DNA from 2 places in the Allobosea sp. 10L422 genome. Region 1 is predicted to be linked to the other one. Evidence: predicted binding sites of a transcription regulator. Region 1 holds the regulator's gene; the other holds the start of a gene.

Region 1 (5,156 bases):
ACTCCCGCTCCCCTTCGGGTCTCGGTATCTTCACGGCCGGCATCATCCTCGCCTTCATGATCGTGCCCTTCATTGCCTCGATCACCCGCGACATGCTGGAGCAGATCCCCTCCGTCCTGCGCGAGAGCGCCTATGGCATCGGCGCCACGACCTGGGAGGTCGTGCGCCATGTGCTGGTGCCGCAGGCCGGCGTCTCGATCATCGGCGCGATCATGCTCGGCCTCGGCCGCGCCCTCGGCGAGACGATGGCCGTCACCTTCGTCGTCGGCAACGCCAACCGCCTGTCGGCCTCGATCCTCGATCCCGGCTCGACCATCGCCTCGCGCATCGCCAACGAGTTCAACGAGGCGATGGGCCTGCAGCTCAACTCGCTGATCGCGCTGGGCTGCATCCTGTTCTTCGTCACCTTCGTCGTCCTCGTCATCGCGCGGCTCCTGGTCGCCCGGGTGAAGCGCTACTGAGGTCCTGAGAGATGAGCATGACGACCGCTTCCACGCCGCGCGAACTGCCCCACACCCCCTGGGGGCGCGTGCGCCAGTCCCGCCGCACAGCCGACCGGCTGATGAAGATCATCGCCACGGGCTTCACCTTCTGCGCCATCTTCGTGCTGTTCTGGATTCTCGGCATGCTGCTGGTGAAGGGCATCGGCGGGCTCTCGCTCGCGACCTTCACAGAAGTCACGCCGGGCCCCGGCTCGCAGGGCGGCGGCCTCGCCAACGCCATCGTCGGCTCGGTGGTGCTGACCTTTCTCGGGATCGCGGTAGCGACCCCGGTCGGCGTGCTCGCCGGCACCTGGCTTGCCGAATACGGCAAGGGCTCGAAGCTCGCGAACCTGATCCGCTTCATCAACGACATCCTGCTGTCGGCACCGTCGATCCTGATCGGTCTGTTCGTCTATGTGATCCTGGTCGAGCCCTTCCGCGGCTATTCCGGCTGGGCCGGCGGCGTCGCGCTCGGCATCATCGCGATCCCGGTCATCGTGCGCACCACCGAGGACATGCTGAACCTCGTGCCCGGCCCGCTGCGCGAAGCCGGCTCGGCCCTCGGCGCCCCGCCGTCGGTCGTCATCACCTCGGTGACCTGGCGCGCCGCCAAGGCCGGCATGGTGACCGGTATCCTGCTGGCTCTCGCCCGTATCGCCGGCGAGACCGCGCCGCTGATCTTCACCGCGCTGAACAACAATTTCTGGTTCTCGCCGACCTTGGTCGGCGGCGTCTCGAACCTGCCCGTCACCATCTACCAGTTCGCCTCCGCTCCCTATGAGAACTGGCAGCAACTGGCCTGGGCGGGATCGCTGATCATCACGGTCTCGATCCTGCTGCTCTCGATCATTGCCCGCCGCTTTGTCGCCGGCGGCAAATAAGACTTGAATCCAACCCGGTCGCGTCCGACCTTGAGGACCATGTCGATGCTTTCGACCCTTGAACTCTCCCCGCAGACGCTCGATGCCGAGGCGCCCGTCCGGATCGCGGTGAAGAACCTCGATTTCTACTACGGCGAGCACAAGGCGCTGAAGAACATCAATCTCGATTTCCGCGACCGGCACGTCACCGCGCTGATCGGCCCGTCGGGCTGCGGCAAGTCGACCCTGCTGCGCATCTTCAACCGGATCTACTCGCTCTATCCGGAGCAGAAGGCCACCGGCGAGATCATGCTCGACGGGCGCAACATCATCTCGAACGATGTCGATGTGAACGAGCTGCGCTCGCGCGTCGGCATGGTGTTCCAGAAGCCGACGCCGTTCCCGATGTCGATCTACGACAACGTCGCCTTCGGCATCCGCCTCTACGAGAAGCCGCCGAAGTCCGAGCTCGACGACCGCGTCGAAGGCGCTCTGCGCCGCGCCGCGCTCTGGGACGAGGTCAAGGACAAGCTGAAGAGCTCCGGCATGGGTCTCTCCGGCGGCCAGCAGCAGCGCCTGTGCATCGCGCGCACCATCGCGCAGAAGCCTGAAGTGATCCTGTTCGACGAGCCGACCTCGGCGCTCGACCCGATCTCGACCGGCAAGATCGAGGATCTGCTGGAGCAGCTGAAGAGCGACTTCACCATCGCCATCGTCACGCACAACATGCAGCAGGCGGCCCGCATCTCGCAGTATACCGCCTTCATGTATCTGGGCGAGGTCGTCGAATTCGCGCCGACCAACACCATCTTCATGAACCCTGCCAAGAAGCAGACGCAGGACTACGTCACCGGCCGGTTCGGCTGAAGACCGGTTTCAAACCAGCAGCCCTCATCCTGAGGAGCCGCGCGAGCGGCGTCTCGAAGGATGGTCCAGGAGGCTCCGGAACCAACCGGAGCATCCTTCGAGACGCAAGCTTCGCTTGCTCCTGAGGATGAGGGCTGAGGGTCGAGCATGCCGACCTGAAAACGACGACGCTGCACCGGCGCTAATGATCTAGAGGACACGCCGCCCATGACCGACCACATCGTCCGCTCCTACGATACCGATCTCGAAGGCATCCGCCGCAGCCTCGCCGAAATGGGCGGCATGGCCGAGCGCATGCTCGGCGATTCGACCGTGGCGCTGGTGCGCCGGGACACCGGCCTTGCCCAGAAGATCATCACGGCCGACCAGCGCCTCGACAACCTCCAGCGGGACGTCGAGGAAAAGGCGGTACTGACCATCGCCCGGCGCCAGCCGCTCGCCAACGACCTGCGCGAGCTGATTTCGGCGATCCGCATCGCCGCCGATATCGAGCGCGTCGGCGATCTCGCCAAGAACATCGCCAAGCGCGCCGTCGCCATCGCCGGCCAGTTCCAGCCGCCGCACCGCGCCGTGGTCGGGCTCGAGCACATCAGCCGCCTGGTGCAGGCGCAGCTCAAGGACGTTCTCGACGCCTACGCTGCCGGCAACGAGCAGAAGGCGCTCGACGTCTGGCGCCGCGACGACGAGATCGATGCGCTCTACACCTCGCTGTTCCGCGAGCTCCTGACCTATATGATGGAGGATCCGCGCAACATCACCTTCTGCACGCATCTCCTGTTCTGCGCGAAGAACATCGAGCGCATCGGCGACCACACCACCAACATCGCCGAGACGATTCACTATCTCATCACCGGCGACTCGCTCGACGTGAACCGGCCGAAGCTCGACACGACCAATATCGAGGTCGAGGCGATCACCGGGAACTGAAGTAGATCATCATGGCCGCACGCATCCTGATCGTCGAGGACGAGGAGCCGCTAACCCTGCTGCTGCGCTACAATCTCGAGGCCGAGGGTTTCGAGGTCGACAGCGTCGCGCGCGGGGATGACGCCGAACTGCATCTGCGCGACCACACGCCTGATCTCGTGCTGCTCGACTGGATGCTGCCGGGCCTTTCTGGCATCGAACTCTGCCGCCGCTTGCGTTCGCGGCGCGACACCGAACGCGTGCCGATCATCATGCTGACGGCGCGCGGCGAGGAGACCGAACGCGTGCGCGGGCTCGCGACTGGCGCGGACGATTATGTGGTGAAGCCCTTTTCGCTGCCCGAGCTGATCGCGCGCATACAGGCGCTGCTGCGCCGCGCCAAGCCGGGCCATGTCGCGGGGCTGCTCGCCGCCGGGGATCTGGAACTTGACCGCACGACGCGGCGCGTCCGCCGTGCCGGCAGCGAGCTGCATCTCGGCCCGACTGAGTTCCGGCTGCTCGAGTTCTTGATGCAGGCGCCCGGCCGCGTCTATTCGCGCGCCCAGCTTCTCGACGCCGTCTGGGGCCGCGACGTCTATATCGATGAGCGCACCGTCGACGTTCATGTGGGCCGGCTGCGCAAGGCGATCACGCCGGCCAATACCAAGGATCCGCTGCGGACAGTCCGCGGCGCCGGTTACGCCTTCGACGAAACCTTTGCGCGCAGCTGAGCGGCGCTGCAGCTCTGCTCTTCATCGCAACTTGCCGTGAACCTTGCCCGCACGCTCGCGTTGATCGTGAAAATCAACGCGAGCCAGAGGAGGTCGCCGTGAGCAAGATGCCGCCCATCCCGCCGGCCAATCGAAGCGACAAGGGTCCGGGCGAGCCGGATCATGCCGAGCGCGATCTGCGCAGCGCCAGAGGTGGCGAGCGCCGACCGAGCCAGCCTGATCAGCAGGGCCAGCAGGGCAATACCCGCATCAACACGACCCATCAGGGTCTGCAGCAGGATCGTTGAAGAGGTTGCCGAATGTCGACCTCGACCAAGGCGCCGCAGACCATCCGGCACGGCGACCCGGCTCATCCCATGAGAACGCGAAGAAGCCGCCGGACATCCGCAAACCACCTGCCGATGACAACCGGCGGCACGCTCGCGTTTCGGGTGGCGGCGGCGAACTTGTCAGCCACCACTCGCATGATCCGGCGCGCAAGGGAGGCAGGGCGCCATGAGAACCGGCCTTCAGGTTGATCCTGAAGGGTGACGGCAGGCGCTTCAGCCCTCTCGGTGGAAGAGGCGGCGCAAGCTGTGCTTGGCCGCTTCCAGAGTCCTGCGGCGCTCGGCCGGCAGTTTCCGGCCGGCACGGTTGATGTAGAAGGTGAGCATCGACATCGCCGAGCGATAGGGGCCCGATTTGCGCCGGCGGCTGTGCTCGGCCGACCGCTTCAGCGAGCGCGCGATCTGGCGCGGATCGCCACGCGTGAACACGGCTTTCTCGAAATCGAGCGCGTTGCTCCGGCTGGTGATATCGGCCGACCATCTGTGCTTGTGGACGAGCATGGCGTCCTCCTGTCGGTCAGGCGTTTGGTCCGCCCTCGATGTCGCCGGCCCAGGTCAATGCGGTCTCGTACTCCTCCGGCTTGAAGGTGCGAACAGTCACGAAGGGGATCGCCGGATTGAGCAGGTCGACGAAGGCGGCAAGCCAGCCCCTGTCGGTGATCACCGCCTCACGCGGGAAGCGTTGCAGCTCCCACAGCTTGCCTAGGCTGTAGCGCGCATCCTTCCAGGCGGCAGCCAAGGTCATATCGGTGAAATCGGTAAGGTCGGCGAGGATGCCGACTTTCTCGTGTCGTGCGAGCTTCGCGTCGATATCGGCCATGATCCCGTCGAGATCGTCGCTGGTCAGCGTCTGCGACAGGCGGTAGGCGCCGACATGGTCCGGGGCGGGCAGGATCGTTAACATGACTCCTCCTTGATCCAGACAACGCGGGGCAAGAGCGGAAGTTTCGCGCGATGATCAGGCGGCTGAGGATCCACGGGTGG
Region 2 (5,156 bases), on a different contig from region 1:
GGCCGCGACCGTCTTGCCCTTCAGGTCCTTGATCGAGCCCACACCGTTGCGCACGGCCATGCCGTCGGCGCCATAGCTCTTGTCGAGCTGGAAGATCTGCTTGGTCTTGATGCCCGCCGCATCCCAGACGATCCAGGTCTCGACCGTGGTCGCGGCGCACTGGATGTCACCCGAGGCGATGGCGAGGTGGCGATCCTTCTGCGGAATCTTCTTGATCGTGACGTCGAGGCCGTTCTTAGCGAAGATACCAGCCTCCTTGGCGAGGACCAGCGGCGCGAAGCCGGTCCAGCCGGAAATTCCGATATTCACCTTGGTCTGCGCCTGCGCGCCGCCCGCCGCCAGAAGCGCCGCGAGGCCGAAGCCGACGCTCGCACCGATGCGCTTGAATGCTGCCATGTTCGAAACCCTTCCCCTGCTTAACGGCGAACGCGCCATTCAGGACGCCTAGACAGCGTCATTCACGGCGCGAAGCAACCTTCGTTCCAAATCAGGTTAAATGCATATGCAAACCCGTCAAGGCGCCGATCACCATCGCTTGGGAAAGCCATGACATTCTCTCGTTTGACAGCGCGAGAGGAATTTCCTCCCTTCACGGCCGCTGGCGCAGGGGCGCCTTCTATCGAGTCGAGGTTTTCAGGATGAACGGCGCCGACCGCCTTTGCGACACCCTTCTGATCAACGGCGTCGATACCTGCTTCGCCAATCCCGGCACTTCCGAGATGCACTTCGTCGCGGCGCTCGACCGCAAGCCGCAGATGCGCTGCGTGCTCGGCCTGTTCGAGGGCGTGGTGACCGGTGCCGCCGATGGCTATGCCCGCATGGCCGACAAGCCGGCCGCGACGCTGCTGCATTGCGGGCCGGGCATGGCGAACGCGCTCGCCAACATGCACAATGCAAGGCGTGCCCGCACGCCGATGATCAATGTCGTCGGCGACCATGCCACCTACCATCTCCAGCATGACGCGCCGCTGACCAGCGATATCGAGAGCCTGGCGCATCCGATGTCGCATTTCGTCCGCCGCATCGCCTCGCCCGAGGATGTCGGCCCGGCGATCGGAGAGGCCTATGTCGCCTCGCTGACGCTGCCCGGCGTCACCACCGTGATCCTGCCGGCCGACTGCGCCTGGGGCAGCGTCGAGCCGGCCGCCCTCAAGCCGACGCCGCTGCCGGCGCTGAAGAGCGTCGATTCAGCGGCGATTCGCGAGGTCGCCGCCGGGCTGCGCAAGCATGGCGCGCGCGCCGCGATCATGCTGACGGGGCTCGCGCTGCGGGAGAAGCCGATGGAGATGGCAGCCCGCGTCTGCGCCGCGACCGGCGCCAAGATCTTCAGCCAGATGTCGAATGGGCGCATTCAGCGCGGCGCCGGCCGCGTCGCCATGCCCAAGGTGTTCTATCCGATCGACAAGGCGCTCGATCAGCTCAAGGACGTCGATTATCTCGTGCTGGTCGGCGCGCAGACGCCGGTCGGTTTCTTCGCCTATCCGGGCAAGCCCGGGCGCCTTGTCCACGATGACTGCGAGGTCGCGACGCTGGCCAGCCCGGGCGACGATCTGCCCGCAGCGATCACGGCGCTCGCCGAGGAGATGGGCGCGACGAAGACGGCGCCCGTCTATATCGCCTCGCCGCGCAAGGAGCAGCCCGGCCTGCCGACGGGCAAGCTCGATGCCGACAAGGCCTGCGCCATCGTCTCGGCCCTGCTGCCGGAGAATTGCATCGTCTGCGATGAGTCGGTCTCCTCGGGCCGCAGCTTCTACTATGACTGCCACAGCGCACCGCAGCACGACTACATCCAGCTCACCGGCGGCGCGATCGGCGAAGGCATCCCGCTCGCCATCGGCGCAGCGGTCGCCTGCCCCGACCGCAAGGTCATCAACATGCAGGCCGACGGCTCAGGCATGTACACGGTGCAGGGTCTGTGGACGGAGGCGCGCGAGAATCTCGACATCGTCACAGTCGTCTTCGCCAATCGGACCTACCAGATCCTGCACGGCGAGATGCGCGCCGTCGGCGTCAACGATTTCGGCCGCAACGCCACGCTGATGCTCAACATCGACGAGCCGGCGCTGGACTGGGTCTCGATGGCCAAGGGCATGGGCGTCGAAGCCGCCCGCGCCACCACGGCCGAGGAGTTCACCAGCCTGTTCAAGGCCGCGCTCGCCAAGAAGGGGCCGTTCCTGATCGAAGCGGCGATCTGAGACAGCATCCGACCAAAACGCCCTCCGCCCGAGAACGACGTCTCGGGGTGGAGGGCGATCTTCACGCGGGCAGTGAGGAGAAGCTTTTCTATTCGTCCGGTCGCCATCAATCTGTCGCAGGGCCCCTGCCAGAATTGCGGCTGATTTCGAGAAGGAGCGACCAGCATGAACCGGGACGAGATCCTGAAGGCACCGTCGATGCCCGTCTTCAGCCCGAGCTACCCGCATCCGCCGAACCGCTTCATCAAGCGGGAATATCTGATCATCACCTACGAGACGGACCCTGAGATCATCCGCGCCGCGTTGCCGGAGCCGCTCGAGCCGGCCCCGGGCAACCTCGTCTATTACGAGTGGATGAAGATGCCGGATTCCTCCGGCTTCGGGTCCTATGAGGAGAGCGGCACCGGGATCTATGCCAGCTACAAGGGACAGCCCTGCAATTTCTCCGTGCAGATGTATCTCGACGACGAACCGCCCATCACCGGCGGACGGGAGATCTGGGGCTTCCCCAAGAAGTATGGCGTGCCGCGCCTCGGCGTGATGAAGGACACCCTGACCGGAACGCTGCACTATGACGGCGAGCGCGTCGCAATGGGCACGATGACCTACAAGCATCGCAGCCTCGAAGATCAGCTCGACAAGGTGCGCGACGGCATCGCTGGCCTGAACATCAACCTGAAGCTGCTGCCCGATGTCGATGGCGCACCGAAGGTAGCGCAGCTCGTCGGCTACAATCTCACGGACATCACGGTCCATGGCGCCTGGGAGGGCGAGGCGCGGTTGCATCTCATCCCTCATATCAATTGCCGGGTCGCCGACTTCCCGGTGCGGAGAATCGTGCGCGCTCGTCACCAGCTCGTCGATTTCACGCTGCCTTTCGGCCGGGTTCTGCACGACTACCTCGCATAGCACCCGCGCGTTTCGGCTTCAGGCGAACCCACCCAGGAACGCATCGAGGCAGTCGCCGATCGCCTCGATCGCATAGCCGCCTTCCTGCACAACAAGCGTCGGCAGACCGAGCGCCTTCACCTGCCGGCCGATGGCGCCGAAATCGGAGGCTTCAAGCCTGAGGACGCCGATCGGGTCGTCCTTATGGGCGTCGTAGCCGAGCGCGATCACCAGCACCTCGGCGCCGAAATCGCGGATCGCCTTGCCGGCCCTGTCGACAGCAGCCTGCATCTCGGCTCCGCCCGCGCCATGGGCGAGCGGCAGGTTGAGGTTGAAGCCCTCGCCCGGCCCGTTGCCGCGCTCGTCGTCATAGCCGGTGAAGAACGGGTAGTAGTTAGACGGATCGGCATGGACCGAGATCGTGAGCACGTCGCTACGGCGGTAGAAGATCTGCTGCGTGCCGTCGCCATGATGGGCGTCGACATCGAGGATCGCGACCTTGCCGAATTTGGAGCGCAGGCGCTGGGCGGCGATCGCGGTGTTGTTGAGATAGCAGAAGCCGGTGGCGCGATCGGCGCGGGCGTGATGGCCGGACGGGCGGCAGAGCGAGTAGACGGCGCGCTCGCCGGCGAGGATCGCATCGGCCGCAGAGACTGCGGTCTCGGACGAACGCAGCGTCGAATGCCAGCAATGCTCGCCGATCGGCACTGAGAGATCACCGAGATACCAGCCGAGCTGACCGATGAAGCCGGTGGGGCGGCAGGGCGGACGGACATCCTCGTCCGGGCGGCCGCTCCAATAGGGGAAGGTGCTCGGCCAGACTTCCGGCCCGCGCTCGGCCGGCAGGTCCTGCCAGCGCGCCCAGGCGGTTTCGAGGAAATTGACGAAGCCGGCATCATGGATCGCCAGGATCGGGTCCGTGCCATGCGCCGCCGGATGCTCCGGCTTGATGCCATGCTTCGCCAGCGCACCGAGAAGCCGGTCCGTCCGCTCGGGCAGGTCCTTGGGCGCAACGACCTTGCCGAAGCGCATATATTGCTGCGGATCGTGAAGGGCTTGATCGGGATGGTAGAAGGCACGCATCAGGCGAAAAATCCTCGTCAGGCAGCGAGGCGATCAGCCGGCCCCGCACCGGAATGCTAGCAATGACGGCGACGCCGGTCAGCTACGTCGATGCCGCCCGCCCCTGCGTGGCGGGCGGAGCGGGCCTTACGCCAAGGGCGAGAGCAGCGCCGCGAATTCGCGCGCCAGCGCATCGATCTCGAAGCGTTCGGGCCGGTACCAATCGGTGGAACCGTTGAGCGCGCCGAGCAGGAAATTGCGCAGGACGTCCGGCGCGCGCTCCCGCGGCAGGGCGCCGGCCTGCTGCAGCTCCCCGATCAGCCGGCGCCAGACATCTTCATAGGCGCGCCGCACGGCCCGCACGCTCTCCGGCGCCGGCGCGGCGCCGAAGTTGAATACCTTGATGCTGGCGCTGGTGTAGTCGCCGTGGCCGTGCAGCGCCGCAAGATGGCCGCGGATTGCCGCCTCCAGCCGCTGGCGCGGGTTTGCACCTTCGGTCGCGGCGAGCGCGGCGACTACGCCCTCGTGGACGAAGCGGACGCCGTCGTTGACCACCGCCTCGACGATCTCCTCCTTCGAGGCGAAATGGTAATAGAGGCTCGCCTTGCGGATGCCGACTGCCTCCGCGATCTCCCGCAACGTGGTCTGATAATAGCCGCCATTGCGCAGGAGCCGCGCGGCATGGTCGAGGATTTGCCGGCGCGAGCCGCCTTCGGTGTCGCGCTGGCTGCGGTCGGCGGCGACAGTCATGCGCAGCGCCCCGCGTCATTCTCGGGCGAAGCGAAGCGCAGACCCGAGAATCTCCGGCATGAGATGCTCGGGTCAGGCCCGAGCATGACGCTTGAAGGGGCGCGCAAACGTATCACAGCCGCTTCGCCACCTCTTCGAGCATCACCTCGGTGGCGCCGCCGCCGATGGACTGCACGCGGGCGTCGCGGGTCATGCGCTCGATGGCGCTCTCGCGCATGTAACCCATGCCGCCGTGGAACTGCAGGCAATCGTACATGACTT

The links. Region 1 encodes PhoB, which activates phosphate uptake and scavenging genes when phosphate is short. Its sites were predicted from a motif close to TGTCATNNANCTGTCAT; they were not measured.
Region 2: the regulator PhoB is predicted to act here: its motif matches at 2,297-2,313, upstream of AC1DEZ_RS24505 (acetoacetate decarboxylase).

Annotation. Positions count from the first base shown of each region.
Region 1 is NZ_JBFTJI010000009.1:88,833-93,988, forward strand. Features, by position in the region: gene pstC (phosphate ABC transporter permease subunit PstC) at 1-461, shown strand, start outside; gene pstA (phosphate ABC transporter permease PstA) at 479-1,363, shown strand; gene pstB (phosphate ABC transporter ATP-binding protein PstB) at 1,403-2,209, shown strand; gene phoU (phosphate signaling complex protein PhoU) at 2,417-3,136, shown strand; gene phoB (phosphate regulon transcriptional regulator PhoB) at 3,148-3,846, shown strand; gene AC1DEZ_RS18190 (hypothetical protein) at 3,954-4,133, shown strand; partial or broken gene AC1DEZ_RS18195 (hypothetical protein) at 4,146-4,345, shown strand; gene AC1DEZ_RS18200 (DUF3175 domain-containing protein) at 4,389-4,673, opposite strand; gene AC1DEZ_RS18205 (SpoIIAA family protein) at 4,690-5,076, opposite strand; gene AC1DEZ_RS18210 (LysR family transcriptional regulator) at 5,131-5,156, opposite strand, start outside.
Region 2 is NZ_JBFTJI010000015.1:233,307-238,462, reverse strand. Features, by position in the region: gene AC1DEZ_RS24515 (ABC transporter substrate-binding protein) at 1-396, opposite strand, end outside; gene AC1DEZ_RS24510 (acetolactate synthase large subunit) at 639-2,195, shown strand; gene AC1DEZ_RS24505 (acetoacetate decarboxylase) at 2,361-3,104, shown strand; gene AC1DEZ_RS24500 (histone deacetylase family protein) at 3,123-4,166, opposite strand; gene AC1DEZ_RS24495 (TetR/AcrR family transcriptional regulator) at 4,293-4,895, opposite strand; gene AC1DEZ_RS24490 (acyl-CoA dehydrogenase family protein) at 5,008-5,156, opposite strand, start outside.